One region of the Exiguobacterium sp. NPDC077395 genome, then DNA from elsewhere that is predicted to be linked to it. Evidence: riboswitches for the same ligand, from Rfam matches in the RefSeq annotation. Region 1 holds a riboswitch; the other holds the start of a gene.

The links. Region 1 has a riboswitch for S-adenosylmethionine ahead of msrA (peptide-methionine (S)-S-oxide reductase MsrA). Riboswitches for the same ligand answer to the same signal wherever they lie in the genome.
Region 2: another riboswitch for S-adenosylmethionine. It lies ahead of ACQKD4_RS03750 (methionine ABC transporter ATP-binding protein); the one in region 1 lies ahead of msrA (peptide-methionine (S)-S-oxide reductase MsrA).

Annotation. Positions count from the first base shown of each region.
Region 1 is NZ_JBNNHU010000001.1:1,168,850-1,184,023, reverse strand. It holds gene ACQKD4_RS06080 (hypothetical protein) at 1-213, opposite strand, end outside; gene ACQKD4_RS06075 (SMP-30/gluconolactonase/LRE family protein) at 226-1,107, opposite strand; gene ACQKD4_RS06070 (methyltransferase domain-containing protein) at 1,256-1,855, shown strand; gene rlmN (23S rRNA (adenine(2503)-C(2))-methyltransferase RlmN) at 1,895-2,956, opposite strand; gene ACQKD4_RS06060 (amidase family protein) at 3,022-4,428, opposite strand; gene ACQKD4_RS06055 (hypothetical protein) at 4,542-4,703, shown strand; SAM riboswitch class I at 4,748-4,847, shown strand; gene msrA (peptide-methionine (S)-S-oxide reductase MsrA) at 4,916-5,440, shown strand; gene ACQKD4_RS06045 (DM13 domain-containing protein) at 5,541-6,062, shown strand; gene ACQKD4_RS06040 (hypothetical protein) at 6,208-6,465, shown strand; gene tnpB (IS200/IS605 family element RNA-guided endonuclease TnpB) at 6,583-7,671, opposite strand; gene ACQKD4_RS06030 (DUF6678 family protein) at 7,799-8,215, shown strand; gene ACQKD4_RS06025 (SRPBCC family protein) at 8,979-9,401, opposite strand; gene ACQKD4_RS06020 (GRP family sugar transporter) at 9,601-10,464, opposite strand; tRNA gene ACQKD4_RS06015 (tRNA-Ala) at 10,588-10,660, shown strand; gene ACQKD4_RS06010 (four-helix bundle copper-binding protein) at 10,773-11,105, shown strand; gene ACQKD4_RS06005 (3'-5' exonuclease) at 11,167-11,733, shown strand; gene ACQKD4_RS06000 (glycosyltransferase) at 11,757-12,818, opposite strand; gene ACQKD4_RS05995 (sodium:calcium antiporter) at 12,910-13,899, opposite strand; gene ACQKD4_RS05990 (HD domain-containing protein) at 14,087-14,935, opposite strand; gene ACQKD4_RS05985 (SDR family NAD(P)-dependent oxidoreductase) at 15,036-15,174, opposite strand, start outside.
Region 2 is NZ_JBNNHU010000001.1:721,188-736,361, reverse strand. It holds gene ACQKD4_RS03765 (MDR family MFS transporter) at 1-599, opposite strand, end outside; gene ACQKD4_RS03760 (MetQ/NlpA family ABC transporter substrate-binding protein) at 700-1,533, opposite strand; gene ACQKD4_RS03755 (methionine ABC transporter permease) at 1,564-2,226, opposite strand; gene ACQKD4_RS03750 (methionine ABC transporter ATP-binding protein) at 2,216-3,244, opposite strand; SAM riboswitch class I at 3,322-3,428, opposite strand; gene ACQKD4_RS03745 (thioredoxin family protein) at 3,879-4,136, opposite strand; gene ACQKD4_RS03740 (PTS transporter subunit IIC) at 4,317-5,372, shown strand; gene gcvH (glycine cleavage system protein GcvH) at 5,417-5,800, opposite strand; gene ACQKD4_RS03730 (arsenate reductase family protein) at 5,849-6,202, opposite strand; gene ACQKD4_RS03725 (hypothetical protein) at 6,250-6,981, opposite strand; gene ACQKD4_RS03720 (acyl-CoA dehydrogenase family protein) at 7,071-8,855, opposite strand; gene ACQKD4_RS03715 (acetyl-CoA C-acetyltransferase) at 8,869-10,041, opposite strand; gene ACQKD4_RS03710 (3-hydroxyacyl-CoA dehydrogenase NAD-binding domain-containing protein) at 10,060-12,471, opposite strand; gene ACQKD4_RS03705 (SDR family oxidoreductase) at 12,686-13,588, shown strand; gene ACQKD4_RS03700 (YcxB family protein) at 13,712-14,260, shown strand; gene ACQKD4_RS03695 (YcxB family protein) at 14,331-14,903, shown strand; gene ACQKD4_RS03690 (proline dehydrogenase family protein) at 14,919-15,174, opposite strand, start outside.

The DNA of each region.
Region 1 (15,174 bases):
CCATTCAGCCCGATAAATCGAGTCGAGTTGAGTCAATCCGACTTCATCCTCATCTTTGTCTGAATCGACGCTCGGCACCTCATCCCACTTCGGGTCGAGGTAAGAATGATCTTCTTCACGTGCTCGATTTTCTTGAATCTTTTGAATCCCCATCTTAACTGCTGCAGCAACTGCCAACCCAATACCTGCTCGAACCAACAGTCGTTTCACCATCGTATTTCCTCCTCAGCGACCGAAACGATACAATGGCATTCCTTTCACTTCTGTGTCGATAATAAATACCGATCCCGCATCCGGATATTCGGAAAGTGCCTCTTCATCCATTCCTTCACGAGCCGTCGTGATGGCTAATCGATTAAGCCCATCCCCGATAAAGGCACATGAAGTGACATTCGGCGCAGGAACATGCACTTCCAATAATTTTTTACCTGTCGATGGGTCCCAACGTGACACTCTTCCACCAGCATAATGTGCAATCCATAGACAGCCTTCAGAATCGGACGTCATCCCGTCAGGAAAACCTTCTTCCTCGGAAAAATCAACGACGACCTCTCCGTTCGAGAGCGTTCCTGACTTCAAATCAAAATCATATTTCCGAATTTTTTCAGTCGGTGTATCGATATGATAAAATACGGAATGGTCAGGCGACCATGTCAACCCGTTCGAAAGTGTCAATTCATCCAAGAGTGTTGTCGTCGTTCCATCTCGATCGACTCGATACAATGTCGCTTCGTTTTCTTCATCCTCAAGATGGAGCGTACCTGCAAAAATGCGACCATATGGATCGGCTTTCCCGTCGTTGAAACGTAATCGACCATCAGGGTCATCCAACTCGACAATCTTATTTAGATCTCGATTAATTTCATCCCATTCATAGATTCCATCCTTCAATCCAAGGACGACACCGTCCGTCACTTTTGGTATGACAAAACCGACCTGTTTTCCGACCTCGAATGAAGAAATCTCGTCTTCTCGCTCGTCATACCACCATAATGTATGACCTTCGATATCTACCCAATAAAAACGCTTTAACTCAGCATCCCAACAAGGACCTTCACCAAGCGTATTTCGTACCCGAATCCACAGCGACGCATCTACTCTCTCCATTACTTAGCCTCCACTCTATCCATTAGTTCAGAAATCTATTCCCTTCTCCCATCTGGACTATGCATGAATTCGGAAAATCGTGATGGATTTTCACCGTCACTTGTTCGATTTGCTATAGTGAAAGAAAAGTAGAGAGGAAGTGAATGTCTTGTCAAAATGGGATGAACGATTTAGCTCGGAGGATTATGTGTATGGGACAGAGCCGAACGAGTTTTTACAAAAATGGATCACCTCTCATCAAATCGAAGGAAAACGTGTATTGGCCATCGCTGAGGGGGAAGGTCGAAACGCAGTCTGGCTCGCCACGCTCGGCTTCGACGTCGAGATGTGGGACGCTTCGAAAGTGGGACTCGAAAAAGCGAAGCGCTTGGCGACTTCACGAAACGTCTCCCTTCAGACGAAGCAGATTGACTTGAATGAAGCGGTCTGGTCGCAAGAAACGTATGACCTAGTTATCTGCATCTTCGGCCACTTTCCTCCACATGTCAGAGAAAAGGTGCTCGCCGGTATTCAAAAAACACTGCGACCTGGTGGCGTATTCCTGACCGAGGTGTACTCTACACATCAACTCGCCTACAGGACAGGTGGACCAAAAGACGCCCCACTTCTTTACACTGTAGAGATGTTCCACCAACTCGAAGACAATTTCATTCCTCTCGTTTTAAATGAGAATGTCGTATGGCGAGAAGAAGGAAGACTTCATCACGGTGAATCAGCTGTGATTCAATATGTCGGACAAAAACGATAAGCGAATGGCCTCCCCGAAAAATTCGGAGAGGCCATTTGATTACTTCGCGCCTTCGACGTTCATATGCTTACTGCGGAGCTGACCGCAAGCTGCATCGATGTCTGTCCCGTGTTCGAGACGGACACCCGTATTGACGCCACGCTTTTTCAAGATATCATAAAACGCCATGATATCTTCCGGTGTGCTTCGCTCATATTGGATATGTTCATTGACCGGATTGTATGGAATCAAGTTGATGTAAGACTTGTCTTTAATGTCTTCAATCAAGTCCGCGAGTTCTTCCGCGTGTTCTGGTAAATCGTTTACTTTCGAGAGCAAGATATACTCGAATGTGATTCGTTTATTCGTCTTCTCGACGTAATAGCGAATCGACGGCATGAGTTTATCAAGCGGGAACGCCCGGTTGATTTTCATGATGCGTGTACGAAGCTCATCGTTCGGCGCGTGAAGAGATAGCGCCAAATTGATGCGTAAGTCGAGGTCCGCAAACTTATAGATCTTGTCCGCAAGACCACTCGTCGACACGTTGATTTTACGTGGGGCGATTGCAAGACCACGCTCATCTTTGACGACGCGCAAGAAGTCGACCAAGTTATCGAAGTTATCAAACGGTTCACCGATTCCCATAACGACGATATGACTGACACGGTCCCCTTCTCCTTCTTCATCGAGGAAATGTTGGACAGTCATGATCTGCTCGACAACCTCACCAGCTGTCAAATCACGTGTCTTTTTCAACAAGCCGCTCGCACAGAAGCTGCAGCCGATGTTACAACCGACCTGTGTCGTCACACAGACCGAGCGACCATATTTATGACGCATGAGCACCGTCTCGATATAGTGACCATCATGCAATTTAAGTAAGAATTTGACCGTTCCATCGCCCGCTTCTTGTTTGACGAACAGTTCTTGTGTCGAGATGACGTATTTCTCAGTTAAGTAATCGCGTACTTCGTCACGGACGTTCAACGCGTCCATCGATTTGACCCGGTCGATGTAGAGCGAGTCCCAGACTTGACGTGCGTGGAAGGCACCATATCCTGCTTCCGTGCACTCGTTTGTGAGCTGATCGAACGTCAACCCGTATATAGATGATTTCATTCTAACCTGTCCTTTCTCTAATCCGCATACGTACCATTGTAGCGGACGTCAGAGACGGGTGCAACTTAGGAATAATCTGGAGGCGTCGGTCGTGTGATGAACTGTTCGAACGCATAAGCGACACGAATCAAATCTCGTTCTGCAAAGCTCGTTCCCGTGAACGATAGACCGAACGGGGCCCCACTCTCTTTTCGTTTATAAGGGACCGTGATTGTCGGGTGTCCTGCTTTCGCAGCCATGTCATAGTTCATGTCATGTGGCAGGACGATCGCGTCCAGTTTTTGCCCTTTTAATAGCTCATCCATTCCGTCCACTTTTGCGAAATGAACATCATCAATCCGACGGTCGAGATAACTAGCTTCGACGAGACGCCCTGAACGTGCATCTGACTGTTCAAAGATGGTCTGCCCGTGCGGAATCGATTCGGGGTGGTCCGCGTTCCATTCAATCAAGTCTGAAAGCGTCTTAAATGACACAGTTGTGTTCGCAAGATACGCCTCAATCCCAAGCTTGAATTCATCAAACAAAATATCTGCCTGTTCTAATGCATCGTGTTTCGGTAACGAGATCTCGACGAGTTCAACCTCGGCTTGACGCAACAATCGAAGTGCCTGTTCATACAACCCGACTTCTTCGTCTGAAATAGTTGGCTTGATAAATCCGACACGCATCCCGACCGCTTGACGGACATCGAGACATGTCACATAAGGCGGTCCGACTGGAGTTTCCCATGTCGCAGGATCAGCCGAATCTTCACCACACATTGTCTGCAAGGCAACGACCGCATCACGAAGGGTACGCGCCATCGGTCCAGCCGTATCCTGAGAACGTGAGATCGGAATGATGCCTGAACGACTGATCAAGCCGACGGTCGGCTTGATTCCGACGATACTATTATGCACACTCGGGTGTACAATCGAGCCGCTCGTCTCAGATCCAACGGCAAGGAGTGTCAAGTTTGCCGCAACCGCCGAAGCCGATCCAGAACTCGATCCCCCGACATCTAATTGGTCGCCATAAGGGTTCTTCGTTTGTCCGCCAACAGCACTCCAACCATTCGGCATATCTTCCGTTAAAAAGTTCGCCCACTCGGACAGATTCGCTTTTCCGAGAATGATGGCCCCGTCATCCCGCAATCGTTTCACGAGCTCGGCATCTCGACCTGCAAAATGATGTCGCATGGCGGCGGCACCTGCTGTCGTACGCATCAGACCGGCTGTCTCGATATTGTCCTTAATTAAGACGGGGATGCCGAGGAGCGGTTTGCGTACTCCTTTTTTATAGGCCCGGTCTGCCGCCTCTGCCTCGAACAGGGCGTCCGGATTTACCTGTATCACGGCATGAAGTCGCTCATTAAATGCAGCAATCCTTCTAAGATAATACGCTGTTATGTCTCGTGCCGTGAATTGTCCTTCTTTATACCCACGATGTGCACGTTCAATCGTCAGTTCATGTAATTGGATTTCTTCCATCCTACATTCCTCCTTTATCTCTCCCACTTTATTCGTGCTCTATGCCTGATTTCCTTTTCGTATCGCCAAGTCGATGTGTTCTTGTTACACTTAAGAAAAAACAGGAGGTTCCTATGACACGCTCCTACATATTCGTTCTACTCGCTGTGTTCGGTCTATTTTTCTTGCAGTTATACGGAGAAAATGTGCCGTATGGTCCGTTCATTTCGATTGGGTTGATTGGATTTATCATCGTCTTGACGATTTTTCAGTTGAAGCGAAAACCGAATCATTGACGAAAGTATTTTGAGGGTGGTATGATGCTCTCACCAACTACATATCGATATCAAGAGTGAACGAGAGATCTGGCTCCATGACTTCACAGCAACCTGCCATTGGCAAGGTGCTACGACCAGCAAGGGAAACCTTGGACGATATGACGAGAGCGCTCATGTCATCCGACGTGAGCGCTTTTTTTGTTGAAATACGATTTGGAGGGAACGACAAGATGGAAAAAGCAACATTTGCAGGTGGCTGTTTTTGGTGCATGGTAACACCTTTTGAAGAACTACCAGGGATTGAAGGAATCGTATCCGGCTATATGGGCGGACAGATCGACAATCCGACGTATGAAGAAGTCAAAACTGGAACGACTGGTCATTTAGAAGTCGTTCAAATCACATATGATCCATCTCTGTTTTCATATGAGCGTCTCCTCGAGCTATATTGGATTCAGACCGACCCGACCGATGAAGGTGGTCAATTCCAAGACCGCGGGCCACAGTATGCCCCAGCCATCTTCTATCACACGGAGGAACAACGAATCGCGGCTGAGGCGAGTCGAAACGTATTAGCGGCAAGTGGTCGCTTCACGGCACCTATTGTCACAAAAATCACTCCGGCGACGACATTCTTCGAAGCGGAAGAGTATCACCAGGATTACCATAAAAAGAATCCGAAACACTATAAAGAAGACCGGGCCATCTCAGGACGGGACACGTTCATCGAAGAGAACTGGACCGAAACCGTATAACGGTCATCAGACGCGAATTTTAACATTCGCGTCTTTTATAAGCCCAATAATCGGGAAAAGGCTATTAATGGTTCATACATCCGAAAAGGAGGACTTATACATGAAAACAAGTACGAAACTTATCATCGGTGTGATCGGCGTAGCCGTGATCGCCGTCGCCTGGTGGCTCATCTCACCGCTTTTCTTGACAGAGACCGTCGATGAAGGATTACCACCGACAGCTGTTGAGACGCCTGCTTCAGAAGAAGAAACAGAGGAAGAGACAACTGAGACACCGGAAGCACAACCGAGTCAAACCGAAGTAGCGGGTGTGTTCATGGACGGGGAGAAAAATTATGAAACGACGGGCACGATTCGCTCCGTCGAGGCAGAAGACGGGACGTACCTCCGATTTGAGGAGTTTGAGACGACAAACGGACCTGACTTATTTGTCTATTTGACGAAGCCAGGACAAGAGACAACCGAAGGCGTCAGTCTAGGATCGTTAAAAGGAAACATCGGGAATCAAAATTATTTAGTCCCTGCGGATGTGAATCTAGAAGAGTACAACACAGTCGTCATCTGGTGCCGTGCGTTCAGCGCGACGTTCGGGACTGGAGAACTGGCTGTAACAAGTGAATGAATTGACTGAAGGGTGGCTGAACAAATTGGCCACCCTCTTTTCAATTGAATTTGCCTAAAAAATAAAGACCAATCATCCAACATTAATTGAGAATATGCTATCATATATGTAAATAAGTGTAATTAAATTGAGGAGGTACACGATTATGGAGCAGACATTCTCACAACCATACAAACACTACTTTTGGAAACGTTTCTTTCTTTTCTTCATTCCATTGATGATGGTCGGTATATTATCCGAACCGATGATTATTCAAAATCCATTTGAAAAGCTCGAAGACTATGGAGAATTTGTGTTATTCTTGGCAATTTATATCCTTGTACTCGGTGGATGGGCGGCGTTTATAACGTCGATGATGTGGCGTATTAGACAACGCAAGTTGAAAAAAGAGGAGAATGAGTGAACTACTCGCCACTTATTTGCTTTGCAAATTGAAGTGGGAGCTTCTTGGGAAGACCGTGCTCTTATTAGCCACGGTTGTTTACCAAGCTCGTTGGGCAGTCCCTGCCCTGAAGGATTGTCAGTCGGCCAACATCAATAGGTTGATGCTCGCGTTGATGTCACGGTCATGATGCGCGCCACAGACACATGTCCATTCACGCACGTCCATCGCCTTCTTCTCGCCCTTTACTCCGCAAGTGGAGCAGATTTGAGTGGATGCGTACCAAGGGTCTGCCTTGATGAGCGTCCGTCCGTAGAAGTTTGATTTGTATTCGAGTTGACGGACGAACTCGTACCAACTGACATCGCCAACCGATTTGGCTAAGCGTCGGTTCTTCATTATGTTGCTCGATTTCAATGTCTCCACGACGATGACTTGGTTCTCGTCAACGATCCGTCTTGACAGTTTGTGAAGGAAGTCCTTGCGTTGGTTGGCAATCTTTTCGTGTTTCTTGGCCAAAAGTAATTTTGCCTTTTCACGATTCTTGCTTCCGATCTTCTTTCGCGACAGCGCCCGTTGCGCCTTCTTGACCTTCGCTTCGGATTGTTGAAGGAAACGTGGGTTTTCGATTTTCTCCGATACCATCGCGTCGTTCGTCATGACGGCGAAGTGTTCCAGACCGAGATCGATCCCGACCTTGTGCTCGGCTGGGATCCATGGTTCATCGTCCTGTTTGACGAGGATGGAGACGAAGAACTTGCCCGTCTTGGTCATCGAGACCGTCGCCGACCGGATGACGCCCTCGAACGGGCGATGTTGGGTGAACCGCACGAACCCGACCTTCGGCAGACGGACTTTTCCCGACTCGATGCGGATCGTGCCATGCTGGTTGTTCGTCGTGTAGGAGGCACGCGACCGTCGTCTCGATTTGAAGTTCGGGAAGCCGCCCGTCCCGGCGAAGAACTTCGCGAACGCGGTGTCCAGGTTCAGCTTCGCATTCGCGAGCGCGAGACTGTCCGCCTCGGCGAGGAACGGGAACAGGGGCTTGTAGGAGGCGGGTGTCGCCGGTTTCCGTCTCGTTCCGCTCCCCGTTTTCGCCTCCTCGCGGATGGCGATGCGGTCCTCGAGCAGCTTGTTGTAGATGAACCGGGCGCAGCCGATCGTCTTGATGAGGAACTCGGCCTGTGCAGGCGTCGGGTGGAGCCTGTATGTGTAACCTTTCAGCATGTCCGTCCCTTCTCCCTCCAGCAGATCGTGATGTGTCTTCCTCATCCGTTACCCGCGGAGGGGGAGGGAGAATCTGACGGAATCACGAACTTTTGTTCGTCATATCTGTCACAGGAGGAGAAGACTATTGGACCGGGCGATTCATCTCCCGCCTACGCTGGGCTACGCCCCGAGACGCTTAGAGGAGGGAGAATTCTCGCCTGATTTAGTTAAAATGACCTCTTATTACTCCCATCCAGTGATGAATAATACAAAGTGGGAAGAAATTAGAGAAGCAATGTGCAATACTCCTACTCACTTCCAATGGCGGACAAAAGATATTGAAACCGGCTATATTTCAATGTGGGATGTTGAGTGGTATTATCATTTCAGACTTGGGGACTACAAATACATTGAATGGTTAGAAATCAAGGCAGATACCGAGGAACTCCGAAAAGACCTTTTAGATATCCTTGAAAAAGTTCATGTTCCTGGAAAGATTCTTGAAGATGCTATTCGAGTTTATGGATATGCTGATACCGGATCTTATGTTGACTATATCTAGTAGAACTCACTATGATCAATTTACACTTTTCGCTCTTAATTTCAATTAGGGCGTAAGCAGACGGCCCAAATCCTTGTATTTGACTTTTCTCTTGCGTTCCGTGCCTCCCGTCGGAAAGGTAAGAAATATATTTCTTATCGGCGACACACGCATCCACTCGGAGTGTTCCATCACTCCCGAGAACGAGAACACCGTCCGGACGAACCGATCCAATCCTTCGAACGTATAGTCATCAAGTAGTCATTCGTTCATCACGTCTAAAATTCTTCCCATTCTCTACAGAACGACTTCTCTCAAAAAGTCCATTCAGTCCACCTACGGAAGTTTATCGCCAAAATCATCGGCGGAAGTGCAAAAAAGGGGTCTAGCCACCAAAAATTGATGACCGAACCCCTCTTTTTTTTAAATCTCCCCAATAGTATATGAGTCCTTTCGAATTTCCCTATCGATTTGAAGAAGGTACAGCGAGTCAACTTGAGCGCACATTCAACAGGAAAATGTTCGAGCTGAGCGACTTCTAACGCATCGAGAAAAGAATGAACGAAATAATTTAGTTGACGAAACTCTACTAACAAATTCGGACAAGCCCATTTTGCACGTATATGAGCGCCCACCACAACGGACCATGTGCACAGATTTATTTACTCCAACTTGATGAAAGACGCTTAAACACCACTCAAAATCATCGCATCGCTCAGTATTCTCCAAAACCTTGTTCATATCATTGAAAAGGGAGCTGCTGTTCAAAGCATCTGTTTATCTTTTATACACTCTTACCATTTGCATATCGAGTGAAATTATCGAGAATTGCCTGCCAGCCTTGTCGTTGCAATTCAACCGGATTCATCGATTCTGTATCAAATACCTCGATCACTTTCGTCTGATTCCCTTCTGAAGCAAATGAAATTCTAACTCTCCGTTCATCGTCAAGACGATACTGAATGAGCTCATTTACTTTAACTTCTTCATACACTCCTTCAAAATCAAAGCCCATGCTCTGATCTTTTGCTTCCATCCGACTACGAAACTTCCCACCGATCCGTAAATCGTTTTCCGCTTCGGTCGTATGCCAATCGTCAGACGCATGATTCCATTGTTTAATATGATCTGGGTCTGTCCACAGTTTCCAGACAGTGTCGATTGGTGCATCGACGAGCGCTGATATCGTCACTAAATTTGATTCCATGATTCGTTTCCCCTTTATTCTACATTTTTCTAATCAATCACGAATGCGCTGCCCCTCCTATATGACGAACGCAACATGAGATTACTTCCCTATCGGTCACATCATCTCCTGCTCTCCCTTAATATCGGTAACCAAAAACCCTGAATGGCACGCTAGCACGAGTGCGCATTCAAGGTTCTTATCATTTCATCATCGAAATTTAGCTCTTGGCAATCCCAAGCATAAATCCGGCAACGACAATTAAGCCAATTCCCATAAAGACATAGACGCGTTCTTTTGTCGTCTTCTCCTCTTTTAAGAGGTAGATCCCACCGAGTGTCGCCACGACGACGTTCAATTGAGATAAAGCGAATGAAGTCGCAATCCCCACTTCTCCGCTCGAGACGAAGAGACCGAAGTTCCCGATCCCCCAGGCAATCCCGGCTAAAATATTCTTGAACGTACGTGAATCGATTTTCTTGACGTCCTTCTCACGAAGACTGAAGAGAAGTGCTGCGATGAACATCCCGACCGATTGTGGAAGAATCGCGGTGATGCCTTCTACTTCAAAGTAGTTCGTCAAGACCGCATACGTGACGTAACCGATACTTGAAACGAATAAGACGAGTAACCCCTTCTTCAACGCACCGGCGCTATCTTTGTCTTTTTTCTGTTGATACGAAGTCATCGTCGCCCCGATGATGATCAAGACGAGCGCTGAAAATCCTAACCATAGCTCTGTCGTCGTCTGCCAGTCCCCGAGCACGATGACCCCAAAGAGTGATGTTCCAACGAGCTGCATTCCTGTACTGATTGGCATCGCTTTGGAGACGCTTAGGATTTGGAACGATTGGAACTGCAAATATTGACCGAGCGCCCAGAACGCCCCTGAGATAAATCCGGTCACGATGGCGAGTGTCGTGAATTCCGGTCGGAATACGAGGGCAATCACGGCCGCCATGATCATCGCCCCAATGGTCGTTCCGATTAACTGCTGAATCGGTTTTCCTCCCACTTTCGACACGATAAGTGGGATACTTCCCCACATGAGTGCCGGTAAGAGTGCCAAAAGAATCATTTCCATAAAGCACACCTGCTTTCTTAATATAACGTCTAACATGAAATTCCCACGTCTCCAATTTTATAAACCTAAATTGCAAAAGGGAATTGCCATGTCGAATACTACGATGATATAATGATTTCGAACGGGGCATTAGCTCAGCTGGGAGAGCGCTACGCTGGCAGCGTAGAGGTCAGGGGTTCGAGCCCCCTATGCTCCATTAATCTGTCACATCTCTTAAGAGATGTGACTTTTTTATTGGTATGGTGCGATTCAACCTTTATATGAACGGGTAATGAAAGATAGACTTTTTCATACAAGGGGGAATTTTGATGGAACGCACATCTGTAGAAGAAACATTGGCGAGCGTGATTGAATGTATGCGCGCTTGTAACCATTGCTTCTCAAAAAGTTTACAAGAAGAAGATTTACACATGTTCACTGAATGCATCCGATTGACACGTGAGTGTTCCGACATCTGTTCGCTCGCATTGAAAGCCTTAGAAACAGATTCGGCCTTCTCTAAACCAATTGTCGCCTTGTGCGCACAGGTTTGTGATACATGTGCCGTCGAATGTGGCCGTCACTTGCATGACCACTGTCAGGCTTGTTCAAAAGCGTGCGAGCGCTGTGCCGAAGCTTGCCGTACACTCGTCGCCGCTTAAGCACGACATTCGTCTAACTTTCTGTTAGACTTTTTTTATTGCAAAAGAAAGAAGGTAAATTATGAATCATACCATTCTCGCTCTCGATGTGGAGACCGCTAATCGAGATAGCCGTAGCATCTGCTCAGTCGGGTGGAGCATCCTGCAAAATGGAGAAGTCATCGATACTGATCAACGACTCGTCAATCCAGAGGAAGATTTTGATATGGGGAACATACGGGTTCATGGCATTCGTCCGAGTGACGTATGGGATGCCCCTGCGTTACCGGAAGTACTTGCCTCTCTTTACCCGATTTTACGAGAAGTCGACCTCGTCATCGCACATAACGCCTCATTTGATATGGGTGCCTTAAGAAAGGCAATTGTGAAATATGATCTATTCGATTTCCCTACAATTGAGTACGGATGCACTGTCAAATTGTCACGTAAACTGTATCCTGGACTCCCGAACCACAAGTTGAACACGATGGCAGAATACCTGAACGTGCCTTTTATTCATCATGATGCAGCAGAAGACGCTCGCGTATGCGCTCTACTCATGCGTGATATGATGCAGAAAACCGGCATTACAAGCCCGAGAGAGCTACATCGCTATACGTCAGTCAAAACAGGAACACTCGCATATTAAACCGGTCATGAGCCCATGACCGGTTATTTTTTGAAAATCCATCGTTTTTGGACATAGTAACTGACAAAAAAGAGAAAGCTGTCGACGATAATTTTTAGGATGACTTCTCCTTGTCTAAATAAAAGAAAAAGAAGATAGACCAACAATGCCGAGGTTACCATCTGGAGAACGACGAGCGAAAAATATTTGGAAAGTGATCGTCGCGCTTTTGAATGAAAGACGACTTTCCGATTGAGGAAATAATTGAATAGAGAGGAGATAATTCGAGCGATGACCGTCGCGATGACGACGTGAGCCGTATCGAAGTACGGTGATAATAAAAAGATAAAACCTGCATACATCCCAACGTCGACAAGAAATGAAGCGACGGACGATGCCGAATACATCAAAAACATACGATAGATTAAAATCGAATCTAAAATCGGTCTAAAATGGGATGAAATGTTTTCGTTTTCATATACCGTCTGGATGGTCGTCTGTTGAATCGGAACCTGTAACCGCTTTGTGAACGTCAGCATATTCATCTCGAACTCATATCGATTCCCTGGAATGTCAATCAGTTGTCGTGCGTATCGCATCGGGATGGCACGAAGTCCTGTCTGAGTATCTTTTAACTTCAATCCACTCCCGATCAACATGACGAGTCGTGTCGCCTGATTGCCGAATCGACTTCGGAGCGGAATCTTGTCCCCACTGAAGTCACGGCATCCCATGATCAGATGATGCGGCTTACTCACTCCCTCCTCATACACATTGACGACGTCCTCAGGTAAATGTTGTCCATCGGCGTCAACCGTGATGACACCTAACTTGTCGGGATAGGTCTCTGCAATATGCCGCAATCCAGTCTTCAGAGCTGCCCCTTTTCCTTGATTCTGTTCGTGCGTTAGCACTTGGTCAACAAATGATGCCACCTTTTCAAATATGCCTACCGTCGACTCATCACTACCGTCATTGACCACAACGATGGTCGAAAACCCGCTCGCCCTCAGTCTTTCCACGAGTGTGACGAGTGCATCGTCAGGGTTGTAGGCCGGAATCAAAATTGTATACGCTTGGCGTGTTTCTACTTCTTGCACTTGCATCGCCACCCCTCCTTCAATTCCCTTATACCCGAAGCAACGGATTCGCATTCTCAATTAAAAAATGCACCAGTCCTGAGACTGATGCATGAACTCACCCGATAAAGATCAAGTATGACGAAACAAAGTACACGACAACGACGAGCAGCGAAGGAATGACGTAACGTACCTTCGACGTGACATTTTGTCGGAGAACGCTATACATGACGAGAATCGATAGAATCGTAATCCCGACCGCCGACACAAGGTGTGAAGTCGATACGTCTGCCAAAATCGAACCATTACGATAGAACACGTCCGACATGGCGATAATGAGCATGTTGAAGATGTTACTTCCGAGAATCGAACCGAATGCCAAGTTGACGTTTCGAAGTTTGAGCGCCATAAACACGGCGACCGCTTCAGGTAATGAAGTTGATGCGGCAATCAAGAAGCTCCCGACGAAACTAGAACCGAGTCCTGTGACGACGGCGATTTGGTCTCCTGTGATGGAGAGTGCCGTCCCGGCTGCCATGATGACGACAGCGGCAATTAGAAACCCGAATCCAGCTCGTTTCAATGTGATATCTTCATACTTACTGACGACGACCTCTTCTTCCACTTCATGCTCAGCGACCGGCTCTTTCGGTTGCTTCCCGATATAGTAAATCCCAATCCCGTAAAGAAGGGCAATTAAAAGTGCGTCGACACCAATTCCGATGAAGGTCATATCGACTCGGACAATCAAGGCGATCAATGTCGTCACGGTCAGCAACAGACCAAGTCCTGCCGTGTATAGATGATCACGGCTCGCATAGTTGAAGAGTTGCTTTTGACGGAAATACAGGTCGAACATCGCTAAAATAAAGATATTGAACAAGTTAGACCCGAGCATGTTTCCGATGGCGATGTCTGGATTGTCAATCATGACCGCTGATATACTCGTCGTCACTTCAGGTAGTGACGTCGCTCCCGCCAGCAAAACGGTACCGACGAGCATCCCGCCCATTTTTGACTTTTCCGTCATGACATCGGCGTATGTGGACAACTTGATTGCGGCATAGACCGTGATGGCCGCAGCTAATAAGAAATAAACAAATACCATTTTTTCTCCTCCTTGGGTAAACAAAAAAGACCTTTTTATGGACGACAAAAACGCCCATAAAAAGGTCTTGCGGACTTGTAAAAGCTCGATGGACCGAGTGCATGCACACTGTAATGACGACCCATCGACCACGATTGTGGTCGCTACTCCCCTTTTTATCTTCCTTTTGACTATAGCACGAACCTACCTAGTTGACAATCGAGCGACGCATGAGCGTGACAAAGTCCGATGCGTCCATAGCCGTTCGATAACCAAGTTCTTGCATCGCGGCTACCTGAGGCGGTCGCATCGGATAAGTCCAACCCGCTCGCTCTAGTTGCTGTCGAAACGACTCAATCTCTTCTTCATCCACAGCCGTACGAGCAACAATTTCCTTTAATTCATATGCAGTTTGACAGAGTGGTGCTGCCTCTTGGACCCATTCATCTTCGATAAAATGAGTGAGAATCGATTCAAAGAGTCGTGTCACTTTTTGATCTTTTTTATTTTTTTGACCATAAAATAAAGAATAAAGCTCCTGTTCATACAAGCCAATGAGATCTGTTGAACTATGAAACGGTTCGAATGCATGTAATAACTGATGATAGTACCAAGACTGGTCTCGCATCGGGCGTTTGAAACGTTGCCACACTATCATTCCTTCCATCTCTAAATCATAGCGGATGGAACGAAGATTATGTAGCTTATCTGCCACGAGGAGTGCGACCTCATCGAATTGAAGTGATGAGATGTGCTCAAGAGTCATCTGTTTTCGTTGTTCCCATGTTTGATCGCGGTTCTTCTCAGAAACGGCAAGTACAAGGCGAAGTACGTCCGGACCAAATCTAGTCAAGATTTCTTGAGGATCCGTTTTCGTATCCTCAATTAAATCGTGTAAAAGTCCTGCTGCAACGACCGTTGGTGGTTGGTGATCCGTTTCGAGCAACAATGCAACAGAAAACGGGTGTGACAAATATGGAATCGATGACCCTTTCCGGTGTTGCCCTCCATGGCGAATCGATGAAAAGCGTAGCGCTTCTTCTACAAGCGGGTTCATGTCACTTACCCCCTTCTTCCGGATGAAAACTCTTCTAATACTTACCCGGAATTAGGCATAAATAACCTAATATCTTTCTTAAAATAGGTATATAGTCGTATTACTCTTCGTAAATCATTTTCTTCGTCATCCCACCATCGACGACGAGATTGTGACCATTGACAAAGTCGTTGTTCCGATCAATCAGATACCGTACTGCTCGGACGATGTCATCCGCTTCGCCGACACGGCCAGACGGA
Region 2 (15,174 bases), 450 kb from region 1:
GTCAAGCGTGGCCGTGCCTTGACCCCGTCTCCCTCTTCAAACGGATACTTATAAAACAAGATTGAGATGATGATTCCATACAATATGTATACTGCCGTCACGATAAAGAATGCGGTCTTTACACCGGTGAGTGATAGGACGACTGCCAAGAGTGGCCCGATGGCCGCGGCGATATTGATCATAAAGTAACGGACGTTATAGACGATGACCCGTTGGTCTGCCTGCGTCGTGTCACTGATGAGTGCCCGCGAAGCCGGTTCTAAGAAAGATCGCGACATGCCCATCAACATCGATAACATATAAAACCAAAACAACTCGGTCGCGAGCGCGAGACCAGCGAACGTGACCGCATTGAGCACGATGCCGATCAACATGAGCTGTTTTCGCCCATATCGGTCAGAAAGCGTCCCCCCAAAGAAGCTCATGAACAGACCCGAAAGTGCCGTCACGGCAAAAATCGTTCCAATCACACTCGCCGAAAAGCCGAGCGTGGCCAGATAGATCGCAAAAAATGGCATGACGAAAAACGTCGCCAGTCGTGCAAAAAACGTCCCGAACAGGACGCCCCACGTCAGTGGATGAATCTGTCTGAGCTTCATCCAAATCCCTCCTTTTCTTTCATATATGTAGTGTACTTCTCTTTATGAAAGAACACTAGACAAAAAAAGACTCAGGGGATGACCCCTGAGTCGAGACTGCTTATTGTTGTACCGGTACGACCGCACCTTTGTATTCGTCTAAGATCCACTGTTGTGTCTCTTCAGAAGTCAATACTTCGAGGAGTGCTTTGACACGCTCATCTTCTTCGTCTCCTTCACGTGTGACGATCAAGTTGACGTATGGTGAGTCTTCGCCTTCAAGTGCGATGGCATCTTCAAGTGGGTTAAGACCTGCGTCGATGGCATAGTTCGTGTTGATGAGGACCGCATCGCCTTCTCCGTTGTTGTAAGCTGTCGGAAGAAGTGCTGCTTCAACGTCTGTTTTGAACTTCAAGTCTTTCGGATTGTCAACGATGTCAGAGACTGTCGCATCGACCGTCTTGCCTTCAGCAAGTGTGATGAGACCTTCTGATTGGAGCATCGTGAGAATTCGTCCGTGGTCAGCGACCGATGAACTCATGATGATTTCTGCGCCTTCAGGAAGTTCGTCGAGCGATTTGTATTTTTGTGAGTACACACCGATTGGCTCAATGTGAACGCCACCCGCAGATGCGAATTTGTAGTCTTTGTTTTCAGCCATCTGTGACTCAAGGTACGGCTCATGTTGGAAGTAGTTCGCATCGAGCTCACCGCTTGCGAGCGTCTTGTTCGGAAGCACGTAGTCTTGGAACTTCTTGATTTCGAGTTTGTAGCCTTTTGCTTCATATTCTTCTTGTACGTGCTCTAAAATCTCAGCGTGCGGTACGTTCGACGCACCGACGATCAATGTTTTTTCATCGCCAGAACCTGTTTCTGCATCTTCCCCGCCGCAAGCCGCGAGAACTGTGAATGCTGATAAAGCTGTCAATCCGAGTACTGTTTTCCAAGTTTTCATTATAAATCCCTCCAAATGGTTTATGTGTAATTAAGCTGAACGTTTATCAATTTTTGTAACGAGTCGGTCACCAATGAACTGGATGACGAACACGATGAGTAAGATGAGCACCGTCGCCACGAACGTGACGTCGTTTTGTGAACGTTGGAACCCTTCCAAGAAGGCCAAGTTCCCGAGTCCGCCTCCTCCGACGACACCGGCCATCGCCGTATAACCGACGATTGCAACGATGGTCACCGTGAGTCCTGAAACGATTGCCGGAAGTGCTTCCGGAATCAACACTTTATAAATGATTTGCCATTTCGTCGCGCCCATCGATTCCGCTGCCTCGATGACACCGCGGTCGACTTCACGAAGGGCAAGTTCGACCATACGGGCGTAGAACGGTGCAGCTCCGATGATGAGTGCCGGAAGCGCCGCCGTCGAACCGAGCATGGTACCAAGCAGGAACAACGTGAACGGGATGAGTAAAATGATTAAGATGATGAACGGGATCGAACGGAACACGTTGACGATCGCGCTGACGAAGACGTAAATTGGACGATTCTTTAATAATAGCGATTCGTTTGTAATATAAAGAATCAAACCTAAAGCGAGTCCAATCACAAACGTCGCGACACCCGCGACGAGCGTCATGTATAACGTCTCCCATGTCTGTTCCATCATGATTTGCCAGTCTACGTTAGGAAACATCGCTTTCCACCTCCACTTCTACTGATTGCGAACGAATCGACGCGATGGCGCGTTCGATTTCTCGTGCTTCCCCAATCAATTGGATGAATAGCGTGCCGAGCGCACCGACTTGTGACTGAGTCACGTTCCCGCCGATGATGTTGAATCCGATGTCGTGCGTCTTAAGGACGTCAGACAAAATCGGTTGTTCTGCCGTTTCGTTCAAGAATTTCAATTTGACGATTTGTCCACTCGGATAGCGTGCTTTCAAATGTTCGAACGTGAGCGACAGATCGTCGACCGCCCCGATTTGTTTCACGAATTCTTTTGTGATCGGCTGCTCCGGATGTTGGAACACATCGGAGACTTGACCTGTCTCAACGACTTTCCCTGCCTCCATCACGGCGACGCGATGACAAATCTTTTGGATAACGTGCATCTCATGTGTGATGAGGACGATTGTCAATCCGAGTTTCTTATTGATGCTGACGAGCAGTTCAAGAATCGAATCCGTCGTCTTCGGGTCGAGCGCGCTTGTCGCTTCGTCACAGAGGAGCACCTCTGGATTTGTAGCGAGCGCGCGGGCAATCCCGACTCGCTGTTTTTGACCGCCGGATAATTGTGACGGATAGCTGTCTTCGCGACCTGATAGTCCGACGAGCTCGACGAGTTCCTGGACCCGACGCTTCCGCTCACTTGCCGGTACCCCAATCAATTCGAGTGGGAAGCTGATGTTTTCTGCGACCGTGCGCGACCACAGAAGGTTAAAGTGCTGGAAGACCATCGAGACGTTCTTGCGAACTCCTCGTAATTCTTTCGGACTGAGCTTCGTGAGCTCACTCCCGGCGACCTCGATTTCACCGCTAGACGGTGATTCGAGACGGTTGAGCAATCGGATGAGCGTCGACTTCCCCGCCCCCGAATATCCGATTATTCCAAAAATTTCACCGCGATCAATCGTTAGTGACACATCATCGACCGCCTGGACACGACCATTCTTCGTATCGAACCATTTGGCGACGTTTCGTAATTGAATCAATTCCTTTCCCTCCTGACAACAAAAAAAGCGCGCACGTTTGAGCAAACGTGCGCACTTTATCGTACGGACAACGATTGCTCTCATCTCTCAAGGTTTCTCACCTTGCTGGAATTAGCACCATTTCGGATTGCTCCGCGGTTGCTGGGCGTCATAGGGCCAGTCCCTCAGCCTCTCTTGATAAGAGTGTTGTGTATTCGATTAGCTTTATCATAGCGACAGCTTTTTCTGCTGTCAAATCATTTTTTCAAAAAAATCAAAAAAAGGTGTCGTCCGAGGACGACACAGAACGTAGCACCTTGAGTCACGGAAGGACAGCCCATAGATGAAAATCTTTTGCCCGTTCAAGATTTACATCCTTATATGGGGGAGATTCACCAATCATCACTCGATCTTGATTTGGACCGTGCGATTATACGGAACGTCTTTCTTCGCTTGATTTTTTTGGGGGACAATCGAAGGGAAGACTGACGTGTATTCGTATAAAGGTAGCAGCGGCTTCACCAAAACGTCTTGATGTCGGGAATATCGCGTCCTATTTTGTGTTCAAGTAAGATGTTGTAATGAATATACCATTCGTGAACTTTCTGTGTCAACTGATTATTTAAAATTTTCAGATTATTCTAATGTTCCTCTCTCACTTCACGAAAGAGAGGACGTGTTGAACGTTCTGAAAAGCGTAAAGACGATCCCGAACCTCGCCATTTTCAAGCTTTAACAGCGCTGGGACACTCATCACCTGATAGGCTTCAAGCTCGTTTGGGATATAGTTCGCATCGCGCTTTTCAATCTGAATTTCAGGGTCGACCGCCTCGACGACCGTCAACATTTTCTCCGCGACAGCGCATGTACCACACATCGGCGCGTATATATATAAGAATCCGTCTGTAATCATTTTTCTCACCTCTCCTGTCATTATAAAGGTCGATAAATATGTATTCAAAATTCGTGCTCTCGTGAAATTTCAGAATTTTTCAATGATTCTCTTGACTCTTCTGTCTGATAGGAATAATATGGGTTCTAACTTTATCGCTTTTGTACATAACAGTAAAAAAGAAGGACAGGTGAATGAATGATGACGGAACAAGCAACTGGTACGACAAAGCAATTTACGATGAACGTCTTAAACGGTCTCAGTATGGCGATTCTGATCGCCCTCATCCCGAGCGCATTGCTCGGAGAATTAACGAAAGCCATACTCCCTTATTTTCCGTCTCTTCAATTCATATTGGATGCGACGACGATTGCGATGCGCCTCCTCCCGGCCATTATCGGTCTTGCCGTCGCCATGCAGTTCGGACGATCGATTTTAGAGGCTGGAACGATTGCCATCGCAACCTATGTCGGCAGTGGCGCCGTTCGAATTAATGAAGGTGCGTTCGTGATGGCCGGAATCGGTGACGTGATCACAGCCGGTGTGACCGCTGCGATCGCTACGATTCTTGTCATGAAGCTCGCTCCCCACTTGAAGACGTACACGGTCATCGTCATGCCGATGACAGTCATTGTCGTCGCAGGGGGCATCGGTGCCTTCTTATTGACGTATATCTCACAGATCACGACATACATCGGATACCTCATCATGACGATGACGGCTCTTCAACCGGTTCTCATGGGCATCTTGATCGCGATGGCGTTCTCGCTCATCATCGTCTCGCCGATTTCGACTGTCGGGATCGCGACCGCGATTAGCCTATCAGGCGTTGCGGCCGGTGCGGCAAACCTCGGCGTCGTTGCCGCTGGATTCGGTCTCGCCATCGCAGGGTGGCAGGCGAACGCGACCGGGACATCGATCGCCCACTTCCTCGGGTCACCGAAGATTCAAATGGCAAACTTCGTCCGACGCCCGATTATGATGCTTCCGATTTTGGCGAATGCGGCCATCCTCGGTGCGCTCGCTGGTATATTAAGAATCGAGGGAACTCCAATCAGTGCAGGGTTTGGCGTATCTGGACTCATTGGACCGGTAAATGCGTTACATCTCATGCCGGGCGGATTCGCCTTGTTCAACGTGCTTCTTGTGATCGTCTTGTTCGGGCTTATCCCGGTCGGACTCGGAATTTTCTTCTATCGTGTGTTCGAACGGGCGACGCTCGTCAAATCGGACCACTACCGACTCGATTTCGAGTAAACATTTAAAAACCGGCTTCTCCAATTAGGAGAGGCCGGTTTTACTTATCCTTGAATCATCGCTTCATATTCTTCTGCAGACATGAGCTTGTCGAGGTCTGACTCTTCCGTCAACTCAACTTCGATCATCCATGCATTTTCAAACGGTGACTCGTTGACGAGTTCTGGAGAATCTGCAAGGTCCTCGTTTACTGCTGTGATGCGTCCTGATACTGGCGCATACAACTCAGAGACTGTCTTCACTGATTCGACTGAACCGAATGGCTCGTCGAGCAAAATCGTACCGTCAACTTCTGGGAGTTCCACAAACACGATATCCCCTAGTTCGCTTTGTGCGAAATCCGTGATGCCGATGCGGGCTTTTGTTCCGTTCACTTCTACCCACTCATGTTCTTTTGAATAACGTAAATTTGCTGGTACTTTGCTCATCCTAACTTCCCCCTCAAATAAATTAGACTCACATCTGTATTATAGCACTTAGCCCCAAACGTCCGTAAAGGACTTTTCTGAAAATCCGACCGTCGTTTTTTCACCATTTGTGACGATTGGACGCTTCAAAAGCATACCATTGCTTGATAATAGCTCGAGTTGTTCGTCTTCTGATAGATTTGGTAGCTTGTCTTTGATGCCTTCGTTCCGATAGACTTGCCCGCTCGTATTGAAGAATTTCTTAAGCGGCAAGTCCGATTGTTTCCAAAGCTCGGCGAGTTCTTCTTTCGTCGGTGTCGATTCGACGATATGAACGTATGTATACTCGACGCCTTGCTCTTTCAACCATTTTTCTGCTTTTTTACACGTACTGCATGGTGGATAGCCGTATAGTGTCACCATCTGTTCATCACCTCTCTCATCAATGTAGCACATCTAGAGAAATCAATTCACGTCTCAAGCAACCGTTCGATTTCTCGCTTCATCGTCGTATTAACCGCATGTCGCTCTTCGATAAAACGTAAGATGACCGCCGCTGCAACAGCTGACCTGCCATATCCTAATACCCCGCCCAACAAGAAAGAAATCATCTCAGGATGTCTCGTCTCGACCCGACGTGTCGGATTGAACGGGTCCCCTTGCCCACCGAGCGCCTTCAAGACGTTTTGAACGGCCGCGACTTGGACAAGTTCGAATCCGGCGAGCGTCTCGCCCCGACGTTCCCGAAGCAAGCCGACATATAGGTTCGTCAACGCTTCTTCATAGTAGTAAGCCGTCGCTTCACGCGCGATCTCGAGACGTGGTGACGCGAACACGTCGAGTGCTTCATCCCGTCGCCAGACGACCCGTCCTGGTGTATAGGCGATCGTCGCGAGTTCATGTACTTCAAAGACAGCGAACTCACCATAGATGCCGTCATGATACATGATCTTGTGCCCATCTTTCGTGTTTTGGAATTGATAATGAAGCGGCTCGACTTCAAGCCAGTCAAGTCGGTCGATAAAGCGTGCCTTCTGCCCGTCCTCGACAATCAAAAAGAAATCGAGGTCCGAGTAATCATCCAACCGCTCCGTCTCTTGTCCGATCGACCCTAATGCAAGCAGCATCAGCGTCCCTTCGTGTGCGGCAACCGATTCTCCGATTCGTTCCATTCGTTCAAGCAATCTATCGCGTGTTCTCATCGTCTCTCCCCCTCGTTTCTATTGTACGTGGCGAACAGACCAAAAAGAAAGGGCCGACCGCGTCCGGTCCACCCTTTCTGTCGATTGAATTACACGATAAACTTGTTCGCTTTGATGAGGCTCGCAGCAACTTCACGCTTCGTCCCGATCACATTGATCGGCTGGTAGCGGCTGAACTTCTTCATTGCCGAGAGAAGCATGCGCTGCTCGTCACCAGACGCCGCTGCATACAATACTTCTTTCGCCATGAGTTCGACTTGTTTGAACACTTGTTCCGCAAAGATTTCTGTGTAGCGGACTTTGAGCGTGTTCTTCTCTTCGCCTGTGCGTGCGATCGCTTTGTCTGTACGAGCGATGGCTGCTTCAAGCGCGTAGATGGCACTGATCATGTCTGCGATCTTCGCCAAGATTTCTTGTTCATTTTGAAGGTCTTGTTGATACTTCTGAACCGCTGTACCTGCGACCATCAAGTTGATCTTCTTCATGTTCGAAAGGAGCATCTTCTCGCGTGCGAGCGGTGAGCCGTCCAATTCTTGTGGCATGTAGCTCATGAGCTCTTTTTGAAGTTTTTGTGCTTCGGCGAGGAGCGGCAATTCACCTTTCATCGCTTTCTTAAGAAGCGTACCCGGAACGATCAAACGGTTGATTTCGTTCGTTCCTTCGAAGATTCGGTTGATGCGTGAATCACGATAGAGGTTTTCGACTTCATACTCTGCCATGAATCCGTATCCACCATGGATTTGGACCGCTTCATCAACAACGTAGTCAAACGTTTCAGAAGCGAATACTTTGTTGAGTGAGCATTCGATCGCATATTCAGCAATCGCTTGTGCGACTTTTGATCCGTCACGCATGTTCTCGTCACCAAGTGCGTCGAGGCTATCTTGGAACAAGCCGCCCGTGCGATACACTGAGCTTTCCATCGCATAGATGTTGGCTGCCATCGTTGCCAATTTCTCTTGGATGAGTGGGAATTGGCTAATTGGTGTCTTGAACTGCTTGCGCTCGTTCGAATATTGTACCGAAAGGTCGAACGCACGTTTTGATGAACCGACCGCACCGACTGCAAGTTTATAACGACCGACGTTCAAGATGTTGAAGGCGATGACGTGACCTTTTCCGATTTCACCGAGAAGGTTGTCGACTGGTACTTCGACGTCTTCAAGGATAAGCGTACGTGTCGACGATCCCTTGATCCCCATCTTCTGCTCTTCTGCGCCAGTTGAGACTCCTTTGAAGTCACGCTCGACGATGAAGGCACTGAACTTGTCGCCATCGATTTTCGCGTAGACGACGAAGACGTTCGCAAAGCCAGCGTTTGTGATCCATTGTTTCTCACCGTTCAAGACGTAGTGCGTGCCCGCCTCGTTCAAGACAGCCGTCGTTTTCGCACCGAGGGCGTCTGACCCTGAGCCTGGCTCTGTGAGCGCGTAAGCCGCGATCCATTCACCTGTCGCGAGTTTCGGCAAGTACTTGTGCTTTTGCTCTTCTGATCCGAAGAAGACAATCGGGAGTGTCCCGATTCCGACGTGTGCGCCGTAGCTGAGTGCGAACGAACGAGCTTTCGCGAAACGCTCCGTGATGATCGAAGAAGAGATTTTATCGAGTTGGTAGCCGCCGTACTCTTCTGGAACGTCTGCTCCGAGGAGACCGAGCTCACCTGCTTCTTTCAACAATTCGACAGAGAGGTCGAACTCGTGTTTCTCGATGCGCTCGAGAACCGGCATGACGCGGTCATCGACGAATCCCGCCGTCGTGTCCCCAATCATCTTATGCTCATCTGAGAAATCCTCTGGTGTGAAGAGACGCTCTGCGTCGAGTGCGTCAATGACAAAGCTACCGCCTTTAATCAATTCATGTTCTGTACGTTCCATATCCGATTCCCCCTTAAAGTAATTCGAAGACACCAGCCGCGCCCATTCCGCCGCCGATACACATCGTGACAACCCCATACTTCTCATTGCGTCGTTTCATCTCATGCAAAATCGAAACAGAAAGTTTTGCCCCTGTACAGCCAAGTGGGTGACCGAGGGCGATAGCGCCACCGTTCACATTCACTTTCGATGGATCGATTCCGAGTTCACGGATGACACCGAGTGATTGGCTCGCGAACGCTTCGTTCAACTCGAACAATCCGACTTCTTCTAACTTCACGCCAGCCATTTCGAGTGCTTTTGGAATGGCGACGACTGGACCGATTCCCATCACTTCCGGACGGACACCGCCGACTGCGAACGAGAGGAACTTAGCCATCGGTTGTAACCCTTGGCGTTCTGCTTCTTCACGATCCATGACGAGGACTGCTGCCGCCCCGTCTGACACTTGTGAGGCGTTACCCGCCGTGACCGAGCCTTTGATTTTGAAAGCTGGGCGAAGTTTACCGAGCGCTTCGATTGTCGAATCGGCACGGACACCTTCGTCATGCTTCACGACTTTCTCCACTTCTGCGACTTTCCCGTCTTCACCGAGTACGTGCTCGATGACCGTCACAGGAACGATTTCTTCCTGGAACTTTCCACCTGCGATCGCTGCAGCGGCTTTTTGGTGACTGTTGATGGCAAACGCATCTTGGTCTTCGCGCGAGATGTTATATTCAGCCGCGACACGCTCTGCCGTATGACCCATGCTCATGTAGTACTCTGGTGCCGTCTCCATGATGTGTGGGTTTGGACGGATGACGTGACCACCCATCGGTACTTGGCTCATCGACTCCATACCGCCGGCGATGATTGCCGTCGCTTGACCGATCATGATTTTCGCCGCCGCATCTGCGATGGCTTGAAGACCTGACGAGCAGTAGCGGTTGATGGTGATCGCTGGAACTTCGTGCGACAGTCCCCCCCGGACCGCCGCATAGCGAGCGATGTTCATCCCTTGCTCCGCTTCTGGCATCGCACAACCCATGATGACGTCATCAATCGGGCCTTTATATCCTGAACGCTCAAGCGTTGCCTTGATGGCATATCCCGCGAGCTCGTCCGAACGAACGTTACGGAACGAACCGCGTTTTGCTTTTCCGACCGGCGTCCGTGCGCCGGCTACGATGACTGCTTCCCTCATCTGTTATGTCCCCCTTTATCAGTTCCGTAGTGGTTTGCCTTTCACGAGCATATGTTGCATCCGTTGTTGTGACTTCGGCTCCCCGATGAGGCTCAAGAAGGCTTCACGCTCGATATCGAGGAAGTACTGTTCATCGACGAGCGTACCGTATGCCAAATCGCCACCACTGATGACGTGTGCGAGTTTCTTCGCAATCTTCAAATCATGCTCTGAAATATAACCGCCGTAGAACATTTCGTACGCCGCGAGTTCGAGCGTCGCTTTACCCGTTTGACCGACGACTGGCAGTTTCTCACGAACCGGTGCCGTATATCCATCGGCAAGTTCGAGTACCGTCTGTTTCGCATCGAACGTCAAATGATCACGGTTCATCGAGATCCCGTCAACCGCACGGTGGTAACCGAGTGTCTTCGCATCAAATGCCGATTTCGATACTTTCGCCATCGCGATGTTCTCGAACGTCTGTTGCGCAGCCTTCTCAATGTTTTGCATCGATTTTGGCGTCTGTTCAAGGAGTCGACGATACGTGTTGACGTTTCCGCCTCCACCCGGGATGAGACCGACACCGACTTCGACGAGACCCATGTATGTCTCAAGCGCGGCTTGCATACGTGCTGCCGGTAAGCTGATTTCTGTTCCGCCACCGAGCGTCATGCCGTATGGTGCGGCGACGACCGGACGACTTGAATAACGAATCTTTTGAACGACTTGTTGGAACTTGTTGATGATCCAATCGAGTTCGAACCAGTTCTCGTCTTCTGCTTCCATGAGCATCATCGCAAGGTTCGCACCGACACAGAAGTTCTTGCCGTCGTTCGCGAGGACCATTCCTTTGAAGTCTTGCTCGACACGATCAATCGACTGTTCGATCATCTGCATGATGTCGACACCGATTGCGTTGTTTGGTGATGTGAATTCGAGTGCGACGACGTCATCGCCGATATCGACGAGGCGTGCCCCACCGTTCTCTAAGATGATGCCGTTTGATTTTGCGAGTGGCTTGAGTTTCAATTCTTTCGGGTTGACGGTCTTCTCGACATACGCCTTCGACGCTTTATCGTAATACTGGTCTCCCTTATAGAATGACGTGTTACCTGCAGCAAGCATCTCATCGATCCATGCCGGGACTTCGTAGCCTTCCGCTTTCATACGCTCGACTGATTTTTCAACACCGAGGGCATCCCACATTTCGAACGGTCCGAATTTCCAACCGAAGCCCCACTTCATCGCATCGTCAATCGCAACGATTGTGTCTGCGATCTCTCCAGTAAGACGTCCCGAGTAAGCGAGCGTCTTCGCCGTGATTGGCCAGAGCAGTTGTCCGACGCGACCTTTGTTCAAGATGGCACCTTTCAACTTCGCTTTCGAACCAGGAAGTGATTTGATTTGATCAAGTTCAGGACCTGTAATCGCTTTCAATTGTTCGTATTCGAACGTTTGAAGATTCAATTCCTGAATGACCTTTCCTTCTTTTTTATAGAAGCCTTGACCGGCCTTTTGTCCGATCCAGCCTTTTTCCACGAGTTGCTTCATTTCTGAAGGTACGTCGAACGTGTCCTTCTCTTCCCCAGCTTCGAGCGTCTCGTAGACGTTACCCGCCACGTGAACGAATGTGTCGATTCCGACGACATCGAGTGTGCGGAACGTCGCTGATTTCGGACGACCGATGAGCGGACCTGTGATCGAATCCATCTCTCCGATTGACGCGTTTTGCTTGAGCATCTCTTCGAACGTGACGAGGAGACCGTATGTCCCGATGCGGTTACCGATGAAGTTCGGCGTGTCCTTGGCTTCGACGACACCTTTCCCGAGACGGTCTTCCGCGAAGCGTGACATGAAGTCGATGACCGGGCGTGCTGTCTTCTCCGTCGGGATGAGTTCGAGCAACTTCAAGTAGCGCGGTGGGTTGAAGAAGTGCGTTCCGAGGAAGCGTGATTTCAATCCTTCCGGAAGGGCACTTGCCATCGCTTCGATGGAGATCCCTGACGTGTTCGAGCTGAGGATCGCATCTTCACGGATGTAAGGTGCAATCTTCTCGAAGAGCTGTTGCTTCACATCGAGGCGCTCGACGACGACTTCGATGACCCAGTCCGCTTCTTTCAAACGCTCTAAATCATCTTCTAAGTTCCCGACTTCGATGAAGTTGAGATGGTCGGCTGTCGCAAGTGGTGCCGGATTTTGTTTCAATAGCTTCTGACGGTTTTCTGAGGCGATGCGATTTCGTACTTCTGGTGACTCGAGCGTCAACCCTTTCGCTTCCTCTTTTGCTGTCAATTCACGTGGTACGATGTCGAGCATGAGCGAACGAATCCCCGCGTTCGCCAAGTGAGCCGCAATCCCCGCCCCCATTACTCCTGAACCGATGACGACCGCAAAACGAATTGAGTTCGTCAAACGGAGGTCGGTTGATTGTTCGATGTGACTCGTCATAGTGTTCCCCCCTAAAATGAGAATGAATAGTGATTCATTTCACGCGTAAAAAAAATCGCAATCACCATCGTGTTTACTCTTCTATCATAAATGAATGAACATTCATTCGCAAGCGTTCATTTTTCAATTTCATTCCATTTTTTGATTGAACGATTAGTTTTCAATCGATGTGGTATAGACAAAAAGAGTCAAATTTAGAAAGGGGAATGTACGCATGCGCGATAATCGTCTGAACACTGCAGGTAGTCGAAAGGATTTTGAGTCGTTTAAAAAGGACGCACAAGAACAGGCGCATCAACCAGGAATCGATTCGAAGATGGAGCCCTTCCCCATCTATGAACGGGAAGACTATAAGGGAAGTGACAAGTTAAAAGACAAGGTCGCGATCATCACCGGTGGGGATTCCGGGATTGGGAAATCGGTCGCCATCTTCTTCGCCCATGAAGGTGCGAACTCGGTCATCGTTTATAAGGACCAAAACGAGCTCGAGGACGCGGAAGCGACGAAAGAACGGATTGAAGACTTGGGCCAAGCCTGTCTCTTGCTACAGGGAGACCTCGGGGAATCTTCCTTCTGTCAACGAATCGTCGAGGAGACGCTCGAGACGTTCGGTCACATCGACATCCTCGTCAATAACGCCGCCGAGCAGCATCCGCAGGAATCACTCCTCGACATCTCGGACGAACAGCTCGAGAAGACGTTCCGCACGAACATCTTCAGCATGTTCTACTTAACGAAAGCCGCGCTCCCCTACTTAAAAGAAGGAGCGAGCATCATCAATACAACTTCGATCACGGCATATGAAGGAAACGATCAGCTAATCGACTATGCGTCGACGAAAGGTGCCATCACCGCCTTCACTCGCTCGCTCGCCAAAAACTTGGCGGACAAAAAGATTCGCGTCAACGGGGTCGCCCCGGGACCGATTTGGACACCGCTCATCCCGTCGACATTTGACGCAGAGAAAGTGAAATCGTTCGGGGATTCTTCCGGTATGAAACGTCCGGGGCAACCGGCTGAACTCGCACCTGCATACGTCTATCTTGCAAGCGATGACTCGACGTACGTCAGTGGTCAAGTCATTCACGTCAATGGTGGTACAGTGATTAATGGATAATTTTGAAACAGGCTCAGTCATCATGTACTGAGTCTGTTTTTATGGGAAATTAATCCACTACATGATACAGTGGTTAACAGATATTACTTCGTTAATCAGATGAAAGGAAGGAGTTAATGATAGATGATTCATTATCAATTGACAAAAAATGATTTTTTCATGCTACAAAAAAATTTTATTGAAAACTCGGTTTCGGAAAAACGGAAATCTTTACTTATCACGATTGTACTCATGTTGCTGACAGCTTTTTATGGATTTGCCCTCGCAATCACCTTGTTACCTGAAACAATGTCCGCCGCCATCATCCTCATACTCGCTGTCGGTACCGCTGTTGTAGCACCGCTTCTCTTGTTCCCATTCTTCAAGAAAGTGCATTTTACAATTAGGCTGAAACTATTGCGTTCCATATTTCGACAGGAATCGAAATGGCCACGTGACTTGACATTATCAATTTATGAGAACGGAATTGAAGTCAACTCTCTCCACAACGCCGTCAATAAACAGGTTCGAGTCTCATGGAAAGCAATTGAAAGAGTAAGTGAAGACGAAACCAACTATTATCTATACATCGAAGCGACGGAAGCAATTATTATACCGAAGCGAAAGTTGCGTGAGACTAATCAAACAACCATCAATCACTTGTTACAAAAATACTTAAATATCACTCTCTAAACAACTATATTCAAGGTTCAATACTCCCTAGACATACATGCATATGACAAACTACAAAGGAGCAGATGTTATGGTCACCACGTACAAACTGACGCTTGAAGATTTTTCAGCTTTCCAAAACGACATGATTCACCATTCTGATCAACATAAACGAATTCGCAGCGTATGGTTGAAATATATGAATATTCCGCTATTCGCGCTTGGGTTCATTGCTACAATCTTATTATTTCCTAATCTCGAATCGACGATGACCAAATTGTTGATCACATTCGGAATTGGGATGTTGTTCGCCCTATTACTTAGACCGCTGTTAAAAGATTTACATGCCCCACTCTACCTTTGGCAGATCCGTCGCACCCTCAAAAAACAGAACGTTTGGCCAAAAGACATTAAGCTTCAGTTTTCTGAAACTCATGTCGAAATGCAAGCCGTTCGCGGTAGTATCCACCGTACGACACAAATTCCTTGGACATCTATTCTTCGCGTATATCAAGACGAGTCGTATCGCTTCCTTTATTATGAAGAGGATGAAGCTTTGATTATCCCGAAAATGAAAGATGGGATTACCGAAGTCGAACAAAGTGAAATCGATCGGATACTCGAAAAACATCTCCACACAGAAAAGCACACAAGTTCAACGTGAACTCGTGTGCTTATTTTATTTCTTCACCATTCCTTTTAATACGAACGCCACGTTCGCCGGACGCTCCGCGAGGCGGCGCATGAAGTAACCGTACCAGTCACGGCCGTATGGCACGTAGACGCGGACTTTATAGCCTTGGCGTACGAGCTCGAGTTGACGCTCGACGCGGATGCCGTATAACATCTGGAATTCGAACTGGTCGAGTGGGATGTTGTTTTCTTTGACGTGCTCGATGACGGCGTCAATCATATGGTCATCGTGTGTCGCGATG